3 regions of the Pseudoalteromonas sp. Xi13 genome follow, and region 2 is predicted to be linked to each of the others. Evidence: predicted binding sites of a transcription regulator. Region 2 holds the regulator's gene; each other region holds the start of a gene.
The links. The regulator LexA, encoded in region 2, represses DNA repair genes until DNA is damaged. The targets are predictions, from matches to a motif close to TACTGTATNNNNATACAGTA.
Positions count from the first base shown of each region.

Region 1 (3,284 bases), 1.2 Mb from region 2:
AGTGTGGGGTGTATCAAGTGTGTGGGGTTACTTTATTGCGCGTGAGCACATTGAAATGCAAACAACCACCGATCCCTTTGCATTTAGCTGTGAGTTTGAGCCAAACTTTCCTTCATTTATGCCATTGCATGAATGGATCCCAAGCTTTTTTCAAGCCACAGGGGATTGCGGTAATATCGATTGGCAATTTGCGGGATTAAGTATGCCAGCATGGATGGAAATACTATTTGCGTTATTTACTATCACGCTTTTTGTAATTGTTACCACTCGCTTACTTACTAAAAAGACTATTTAATATGTTTACGTTTTTTACCAGTCAGCTGCCTGAACTAAAGCACCTTAAAGTGAGGCAGCGACAAGCCGTTGTTGCTATTGCGCTAAGCATGCTACCTGCCACCGATAGAGTGTTATTAAGAATAGTAAAGCTGATATTGCTCAGCCCATTGTTTTTATTATTTACTGTTTTTAAAGGGTGGGAACTCATTCCCTTTTTAATTTTAGGTGGCCTATGTTACCCGCTTTTAACAACCCCGATTGAAATAAACTTCGCTAAAAAATATTTAGCCAAAGCACTTGAGCAGTATTCACAGGGCGCTTAGCGCCCTGCCTATTATAAAGAAACTTTTCCTTCTAGTTTAGCTACAAGCTTTTTACCTATTCCTTTTACGTTAGCTAAATCGCTCAGCTGGGCAAATTCGCCATTTTCAACCCTGTAATCAACAATAGCCTGCGCTTTTTTCTTACCAATACCAGGCAACTTGGCCAGCATTTCTGAATCGGCACTATTAATATTAATAACCGGCGCTTGCGGCATTTCAACCATAGGCTTATCTTCAACAGGGTTAGCGTGGGTAAACGCGCTAAAGCTTAAAAAGCTAATAATAAGTAGCGTTAATAGATTTTTCATTTGTCATTCCTTATTTTTGTTTATACCAAAGCGTTATAGTTAAACGGCTAATTTGGCTTTAAACATGTGCTTAATTTTTATTTGAGGAAATAATGTTAAATAAGGAGCAACGCGCATCACTTACATTATTTCCAGTGCATAATCACCTAAATCCGAAAACCTAAAATGCAGCTGGTACAACAAGTGATTGCTTAACTAAAGTAAAGTTACGCTTTTTTGTCAAATTGATGACAAGCTAAAAATGCACCGAATACTTGCAATTTTACACACAAACATTTACTGTATATAAAAACAGTGACCTACGGGTCAGTAACCACATTACCACGCAATCAAGCAGGAGAGATCATGGCTGTTGTTGTTAAATATGTTGTAGAACGAAACGGAGTTGAGCGAATGACGTTTACTACTAAAAAAGAAGCGGATGCCTATGACAAAATGCTCGATATAGCAGAATCGCTTGAAGTAATGCTGGAAAAAGTAGATGTGCCACTGAGCGAGCAACAGGTTGAATCGCTTGCGCTTGAAATTGCAAAGAGTAAAGATGACTTTATGGCGGTGTTAAAAGGCGCAAAAGAGCCCACAACAAAAAGTACAGCTAAAGCTAAAAAAGCCGACAACGTAGCATCAATAAAAGATAACGACGAGCAACAAGCTAGCTAATTTGTGACTATTTTAAATAAAGGGCTGCTACTAAATAGCAGCCCTTTTTTATTAATTTTTGAACAGTTACAAATTTTTTCTGGCTTTTTAAACTGAAATTGATACATTAATCCGGTTAATAGCGAGTGTTTATGTGCCATGTCAGTATTTATTAAGTCTTTTTACCAAAAATTTTTCCCAGCCCGTCAGTTGCTTATTCGTCAAAATGGCGAAGTTAAGCATGTTGTTTTGGCGCCTTGGTTTCAGCTTTTTACAGTACTGCTTATTTTAGGCACTATTACTTGGGTCGGTATTTCTAGTTTTCGTGTTTATAGCCAAACAAATAAAATTACCGACATAGAACAAAGCCAAATTGACAAACAACAAGTGTGGCAAAAACAGGTCCAAGAACAAAAAGCACTGCACGCTAAGCAATTAGAACAACTTGCTGTACTAGAGCAAAAGCAGGCACTTTTGCAAGGTATGATTGAATCCCTCCCCGCATCTATTAGTAAAGAGACAATAAAACTAGAAGAACAACTTGAATCGCCTGTTAATCAAGACAAAGGCGAGTTTCATGAACCACTTGTAGATGAAGAGCCGAAAAACAAACACGCCAGCCTTCTAACGCCAATCACTTTTGCCGCACGTTATGAGCGCTTAAATAAATACTACGAGCATAATTTTGCGCTTATTGATGCGCAAATTAATAAACGCCATGATGCAATTTTAGCGATGTTAAAAGGCGCAGGCTTAGAGTCAGCCCTTGAACAACATTTAGCACTGGGCGCACAAACCAGTGCGCAAGGTGGCCCGTTAGATGTATTTGATGAAACTAAAATACCAGGGCAGTTTTTAGCCATTGTTGATAAGCTATTATTACTTAACAACCTTGAAAACTTTTTAACAGAGCTGCCTAACTCACTGCCCTTGCCTGCGGCTAAATACTATATTTCGAGCAACTTTGGGTTACGTAAAGATCCGATGAACAACCGCCGCGCTTTTCACAAAGGTGTTGATTTAGCCGGCTGGCATAAAACCGAAATTTTTGCCCCTGCTGATGCACGTGTATTGCGCGCAGGTAAAAATGGCGGCTATGGTAACTTTATCGAGCTAGAGCACAAAAATGGCTTGGTCACCCGTTTTGGCCACTTAAATAAAATTAAAGTGAAAAAAGGCCAAACAATTGCTAAAAATGAGGTAATTGGATTAATGGGCAGTACTGGCAGAAGTACCAGTACCCACTTACACTATGAAGTGTTACTCGATGGCAAACATGTCAATCCTCTAAAAATAACAAAGGCGCTTTCTCGTGTTCGGTAAAAAAAAGCAACCAAGTAGTCAAACTACGTTAAAAAGAGTAAATCATACCCCTTCTATTATTTCTGAAGATGTGCGCTTAACTGGCACACTTACCAGCCAAGGCGAAGTGCAGCTAGATGGCCGAATTGATGGCGATATAAAGGCAGAGCACCTGGTAATTGGCTCTACCGGCATTGTTGAAGGTGTGGTTGAAGCTAAAAGTGTCATTGTAAAAGGTAAAATTATTGGCTCACTAAACTCAAGTGAAGTGAATATTCAAAGCAGCGCTCACGTACATGGCGATGTTTTTCACGATACACTAAGTATTGATGCGGGAGCCATTATTGAAGGCAGCTTAAAACAGCGCTTTGAAAAAGAAGAACCGGAACTTATTAGCGAAGATTTAAAGCCGGCTAAAGAAGTAAAAACTTTGCTT
Region 1 is NZ_CP034439.1:1,048,657-1,051,940, reverse strand. Features, by position in the region: gene dsbB (disulfide bond formation protein DsbB) at 1-295, shown strand, start outside; gene EJ103_RS04730 (DUF6170 family protein) at 297-599, shown strand; gene EJ103_RS04725 (ComEA family DNA-binding protein) at 611-907, opposite strand; gene EJ103_RS04720 (YebG family protein) at 1,253-1,567, shown strand; gene EJ103_RS04715 (M23 family metallopeptidase) at 1,706-2,869, shown strand; gene EJ103_RS04710 (polymer-forming cytoskeletal protein) at 2,859-3,284, shown strand, end outside.
Region 1: EJ103_RS04720 (YebG family protein) is a predicted target of LexA. The motif match lies at 1,185-1,204, and genes of this name have one in related genera.

Region 2 (3,284 bases):
ATTTGCGGGCCATGATCTGCCATAATTGTCCTCCTGAAGCGTTTAATTACACAGTGTGTGTATAACTTTCATACATAAACGGTAAAATTAAGCGTAACTAGCCTAACCCGTTTTATAAGGCAAATTAGATGCCAATGGCGTTTAAACAGGTATTTTCTATTAATAAAGCCATGTTTAGCGCTTAGTTGATTTGGTATAAAAGTAAAACTGCGTTAAAGTTTGCGATGAAACTATAAGAGGGTAAAAAGCAGACAATGTCGGAAATTCAATTTTTAAATGTAGATCTAGAGCTTGAGTCTAAACAAGATATTAGTGCCCTAGTGGCAGACTTAAAGAAAAACGCGATGGTTTTGCATTATGACAAAGACGAATATCGTCAATTGGCGCGTATTGAAGCCTCAGGTGATATAACCACGCCAGACAAAGCAATCAACCACTTATGTGAATTAATAGAGTCGTGTTCACGTAATGCGCTTAAGCAGTGGCTAAGCTGTTCGCGCAGAACGTTTGATATAGGCTTTGAGTCGGGCACGTCACCTAAGTGTTTTAACCAAGCTCTACATGCAGATACACTGCTACGTATATCTGCAATTGGCGCTGGTATGGAAATAACGATTTACCCTATCGAAAAGTAGCCATAGTTAATTATTTGCGCTCGACAACCGCTGCGGTCATTTTTGATACGCAGCAAAGCTCGCCGCGGCTATTGGTTATTTTTATTTCCCATACAGAACTGCGCTTACCAATATGAAATGCACGAGTAACGGCGGTTAAAGTGCCATTTCGAGAGGCCTTTAAGTGGCTGGCGCTAATTTCCTGTCCAACACAATAAAATTTTGTAAAGTCCACTACAAAGTTAGCGGCGTAGCTTGCTACGGTTTCAGCAAGTACCACATTTGCGCCACCATGTACCATACCAATAGGATTATGATGCTCAGGAATAGCAGGCATGGTAGCCACTAGGTAATCATCTCCTATTTCGGTTATTTCTATGCCCATGGTTTTCATCAGCGTGCCTTGGCCGTTTATTCCCTCATCTAACTGTTTGCAAAGCTCTAATGTGATGGGTTGATGCCAAATACTCATAATTACTCCTTTATATTGAAAGCAAATTTATAGCATTTTAAATACTGAACGTCTGTAATTACCTAAAATTTATCCAGGTGCGGTGTATTTAGCTATTTTAAAGCACAATTTAAATTTGCGATTTTTATTTAACTGTATATACTCACAGTTAAATGTACTGTATGGAAAACCAGTTGTATGCGACCATTAACTAAACGCCAAGCTCAAATACTCGAACTAATAAAAGTTTTTATTAAAGACACTGGTATGCCTCCTACACGTGCCGAAATTGCGCAAACACTCGGTTTTAAAAGTGCCAATGCCGCAGAAGAGCACTTAAAAGCGCTTGCCAAAAAAGGTGTTATTAAAATGAAACCAGGCGCAAGCCGTGGTATTCAATTGGTTGAAGAAGAGGAGCCTGAGCAACTAGGTCTACCATTAATAGGTAGAGTTGCAGCGGGTTCGCCTATTTTGGCGCAAGAGCATGTTGAGAGTCACTGTAAAATAGACCCACTTATGTTTAAACCAGCCGCCGACTTTTTACTGCGTGTTAACGGCATGAGTATGAAAGATATAGGTATTATGGATGGCGACTTACTTGCTGTACACCGTACTCAAACAGCAGAAAATGGCCAAGTTGTGGTTGCACGAGTAGATGAAGACGTAACCGTAAAACGCCTAGAAAAAGCAGGCCGAAAAGTATTATTACACGCCGAAAACGAAGAGTTTACGCCAATTGAAGTAGACCTTGAAAACGAGTCGTTTAATATTGAAGGGTTAGCCGTTGGCGTAATAAGAAATGCCGACTGGATGTAATTTTTAACTATTTTTAAGTAATATCTATAAATGCGCACTTTTTAGTGTGCATTTTTGTTTTAAAAACAGACCTTCCACCATCTCAAAACGCCCTAAAATTATTTAGGCTGTAAACTTTTTTTCACTCATACTTTTATCTTCCTAAGCGTGTTACATCCCTTAATTTTGCTCGTATCTTGGCTGTTAAATAACAATTTAATACGCCGTCATTTAGTCAATTTTAAAATATCACTTGATTGTTTTTTATACTAAAACTTGCTTGTTGTACGTTTTTTAGCTAATCATTAATGTGCTGGACTAACAATAACTCACAGCTTTTTAGTTATGAGAACACACAATATACACAAACCTTTTGTTGTCCTAGCGATACCAATCAAAAATAAGATTGGTAAAAAAATAAAAATAACGAATTGGCGTTTAAGCCGTATGCCTCTTCGCTTTGCATTCGCAATAGCATCAAAGGAGCCGTCACATGGGTAAACTGACCTCTACCTTGTGGCTTGTGTTGATTATGTTCCCGCAGCAAGTGCTGGCTAATAGCCAATACAATATGCGCAAGGGCGTAACCGATATAAGTAATAATGTATATCAGCTACACATGACCATATTTTTAATATGTTGTGTGATTGGGGTGATAGTGTTCGCAATAATGTTTTGGGCACTGATTCATCACCGTAAATCTAAAGGGGCAGTTCCTGCCCAATTTCATGAAAGTACCAAAGTAGAAATTCTTTGGACTGCCATTCCGTTTGTTATTTTAATTGCCATGGCAATCCCTGCCACTAAAACCCTCATTGCGATGGAAGATGCCAGTAAGGCTGACTTAACCATTAAAATTACAGGGTCACAGTGGAAGTGGCATTATGAATATATGGGCGAAGACGTAGAGTTTTACTCTATTTTATCTACCCCTCAAGACGAAATAGCCAACCTTGCTAATAAAAACCCTAATTATTTACTTGAGGTTGATAAACCTTTAGTACTGCCAATTAATCAAAAGGTGCGTTTTTTAATGACCTCTGATGATGTTATTCACTCTTGGTGGGTACCCGATTTTGCCGTTAAAAAAGATGCCAATCCGGGGTTTATCAACGAAACGTGGACCAACATCAACGAAGAAGGTATTTACCGAGGGCAGTGTGCAGAGCTGTGCGGTAAAGACCATGGTTTTATGCCCGTGGTGGTTGAAGCTAAATCGCAAGAGGACTTTAACGCATGGCTTGCAGATGCTAAGCAAGCTAAGCAAAAAGCCGCACTTGCTGATGCAGCATTGCTTGATAAAACAATTCCTAAAGAAGAGCTAATGACACTAGGTGAGCAAGTGTATATGGCAAGTTGCGCTGCGTGTCATCAACCTACAGGTATGGGGTTACCGGGCGTATTTCCTGCGCTAAAAGGCAGCC
Region 2 is NZ_CP034439.1:3,480,782-3,484,065, reverse strand. Features, by position in the region: gene EJ103_RS15730 (Rho termination factor N-terminal domain-containing protein) at 1-26, opposite strand, end outside; gene EJ103_RS15725 (hypothetical protein) at 255-635, shown strand; gene EJ103_RS15720 (hotdog fold thioesterase) at 646-1,086, opposite strand; gene lexA (transcriptional repressor LexA) at 1,264-1,881, shown strand; gene coxB (cytochrome c oxidase subunit II) at 2,354-3,284, shown strand, end outside.

Region 3 (3,284 bases), 340 kb from region 2:
GAGTAAAGTGTTACTGCACACCTTGGCGACTATTGTAATGACTGCTTTTTTAGTAACGAATGCGCAAGCAAGTACAGAAGGGATTGCTGCAGCCCCTGAGCAAGTATCACCATTATTACCGGGCTTAAGCGTGCCTAATATAACGCTCAAAGATCAACATGGTAATAATGTAGAGTTACAAAAGCGCTTTGCTGAAAAAACAACGGTGCTTATTATTTACCGCGGAGGTTGGTGTCCTTATTGCTCAAAGCAACTGGCTAATATACAAAAAATTGAGCAGCAACTCGCTAATTTAAACGCGCAAATTATTGCAGTATCGCCAGATAGTCCAGAAAAACTAGCCCAAAGTAAAATAAGTTCACCAAATTATTTACTGCTTTCAGATGATAGCTTAACCCTAACAAAAGCCTTAGGTTTAGCTTATTTTTTAGATGATAAAACAGCCGCTATCTATCGCAATAAGCGCGGTGTTAACTTTGTTGATGCCCAAGGCAAGGTAAACGTCGCTTTACCTGTACCGGCTGTATTTGTAATTGATAAAAGTAGCGTTGTGTATTTTCAATACGCAAACCCTAATTACAAAGTACGTTTAACAGAGGAGCTATTATTAGCTGGCGTTAAATCAATAGAAAATCAATAATCTGTAGTTATACCAATCGACTTAAATATTTAATCATTCTAGGGTGCTAAATAGAGCGCTATAAATGTCTAATAACTTTACACCATTGATATTACAAAAAAGGCCAACTAGGTTGGCCTTTTAAACGTTTAACGCGAGCCACTAAACTCAGCCCACGACTCTATTAAATCTATAAAATCTTCAAAGCCACAACCACTCACTAGGCCATTTTCTTCAAGCATTAAGTCATCATCTTGATAGGCGACTAAATCTTCGCTGTCTTGGTGTAGAGCATGGGCTTCAAATAAGGCTTCGTCTTTAGAGAGTATTAAGTCTATCTCTTGGCCTTTTAACGTTATTGGCTCGTAACTTATTTTTACCGAGCTAATAAGTGCTTGTACCATCGCGACTTTTTCTTTGCCAATTTCTTCGTTTAACCAGCGGCCAATTAGGGCATGCTCGCTGCTTATTTTAATGCGCAGCCCACTAATAGGGTCACGTATAAATTGATATTCCATAATTTTTACTTTTAAAACGCTAATACGCTAATTATACCCATAAATAGCCTTAAACACCGACCCTAAAACGCAAAATAGCGCCAATGGGCGCTATTAAATAGGTGACATAAAAGCTAACTTCGCGATCTAAAACGTGCAGCATCTATAATCGACCATAAATAAATAATAGGCACGAGTACGAAGCCTACTAATACATAAATAAGTGCGTAACTAATTATAATAGCTAGCGCAAAAAAGATAGCGGCTAAAATTCGCCCTTGTACCAATTGCCCTAAACCAGGAAAAAATATATTACACAACGCTGCAATAACATTACCGCCAGAACCTTGATCAGCCATACTCACCTCTGTAGTTAATTAATTTTAAGTTTTAGTTATTTACTTACTATCACACTTTATGCCAATTTATTAAAGCTTAAAAATCAAATAGTTAAATTACTACTAAATAACTGCTTTAGTATTTTTTACTAAATATAGGTCAATTTGATTATTTTTATTATTAATTATCGTTACTTAAGAGTACAAAAAAGCGACTAAGCGATTAGTTTTACAAGTATTTTTAGAATAGCTGTTCATAAAAACAGTATTTTATTTAGCCTAACAAAAACACCTGTTATACTGCCCTCATTATTGATTGAAAAGGCGTAACGATGGACGTTTCTGAATTACTCGATGGCTTAAATGACAAACAACGCGATGCCGTTGCAGCCCCACTACAAAACATGCTGGTATTAGCAGGTGCTGGTTCGGGTAAAACACGTGTTTTAGTTCATCGTATCGCGTGGTTAATGCAGGTTGAGCAAGCATCGCCTTATAGTATTTTTGCGGTTACCTTTACTAATAAAGCCGCTAAAGAAATGCGCACCCGTGTTGAAGAAACCCTAAAAGCCCCTGTCGGTGGCATGTGGATTGGTACATTCCATGGTCTATCACACCGTATTTTGCGCGCTCACCATCGAGAAGCAAACCTACCAGAAGCCTTTCAAATTTTAGACTCTGACGATCAACTTAGAATGATCAAGCGCTTATTAAAATCAATGAATATTGATGACAAAAAATGGCCCGCCAAACAATTTGGCTGGTACATCAGCGCTAAAAAAGATGAAGCCCTGCGTCCTAAAGATATTCAAGCCTACGATATAAACGAGCAAATGATGCTACGTGTATATGCCGCGTATCAAGAAGCGTGTGACCGTGCTGGTTTAGTTGATTTTGCAGAAATACTGCTACGTAGCTACGAAGTACTTAAAAATAATCCTACGCTACTTCGCCATTACCAGCAGCGCTTTGCCCACATGCTGGTAGACGAGTTCCAAGATACCAATACCATTCAATACGCATGGCTAAAGCTACTTGCTGGTGATACACAAAGCATTATGATTGTAGGCGACGATGACCAGAGTATTTACGGTTGGCGTGGCGCTAAAATAGAAAACATTAAACGCTTTCTAACTGATTTTGACGCCGAAACTATTCGCCTTGAGCAAAACTACCGCTCAACCGCGACCATTCTAAAAGCATCTAATGCGCTAATTAAAAATAATTCAGAGCGCATGGGTAAAAGCCTTTGGACCGATGGCAACGAAGGCGAACCTATATCAATTTATGCCGCCTTTAACGAGCTAGACGAAGCCCGCTTTGTAAGCAGCAAGCTACGCAGCTGGTTAAATGCTGGTAATGCGTTGCAAGACGCCGCTATTTTATACCGTAGTAACGCGCAATCTCGTGTACTCGAGGAAGCCATGCTTCAAGAAGGCTTAAAATACCGTATTTACGGTGGTATGCGATTCTTCGAGCGCCAAGAAATTAAAGATGCGCTATCGTACTTACGATTGGTAGGAAACCGCCAAGACGACGCCGCATTTGAGCGTGTAATTAACACCCCAGCGCGCGGTATTGGCGATAAAACACTTAGCCATATACGCGACTGTGCGCGTGCTGAGTCGCTGCCTCTTTGGTACGCCGCTAAAGCAATTGTTGAACAACAACATTTATCGGGTCGTGCGGCAAGCGCTGTTACAAAATTTGTAGAGTTGGTAGAGCACATAGAAGATAAAATTAGCGACCTTACACTGCAAGAGCAAGCCAAATACGCTATTCAAACCTCTGGCCTTATGGCTATGTATCAAGCTGAAAAAGGCGAAAAAG
Region 3 is NZ_CP034439.1:150,669-153,952, reverse strand. Features, by position in the region: gene EJ103_RS00720 (peroxiredoxin-like family protein) at 1-640, shown strand, start outside; gene EJ103_RS00715 (YacL family protein) at 769-1,137, opposite strand; gene EJ103_RS00710 (hypothetical protein) at 1,251-1,475, opposite strand; gene uvrD (DNA helicase II) at 1,787-3,284, shown strand, end outside.
Region 3: uvrD (DNA helicase II) is a predicted target of LexA. The motif match lies at 1,703-1,722, and genes of this name have one in related genera.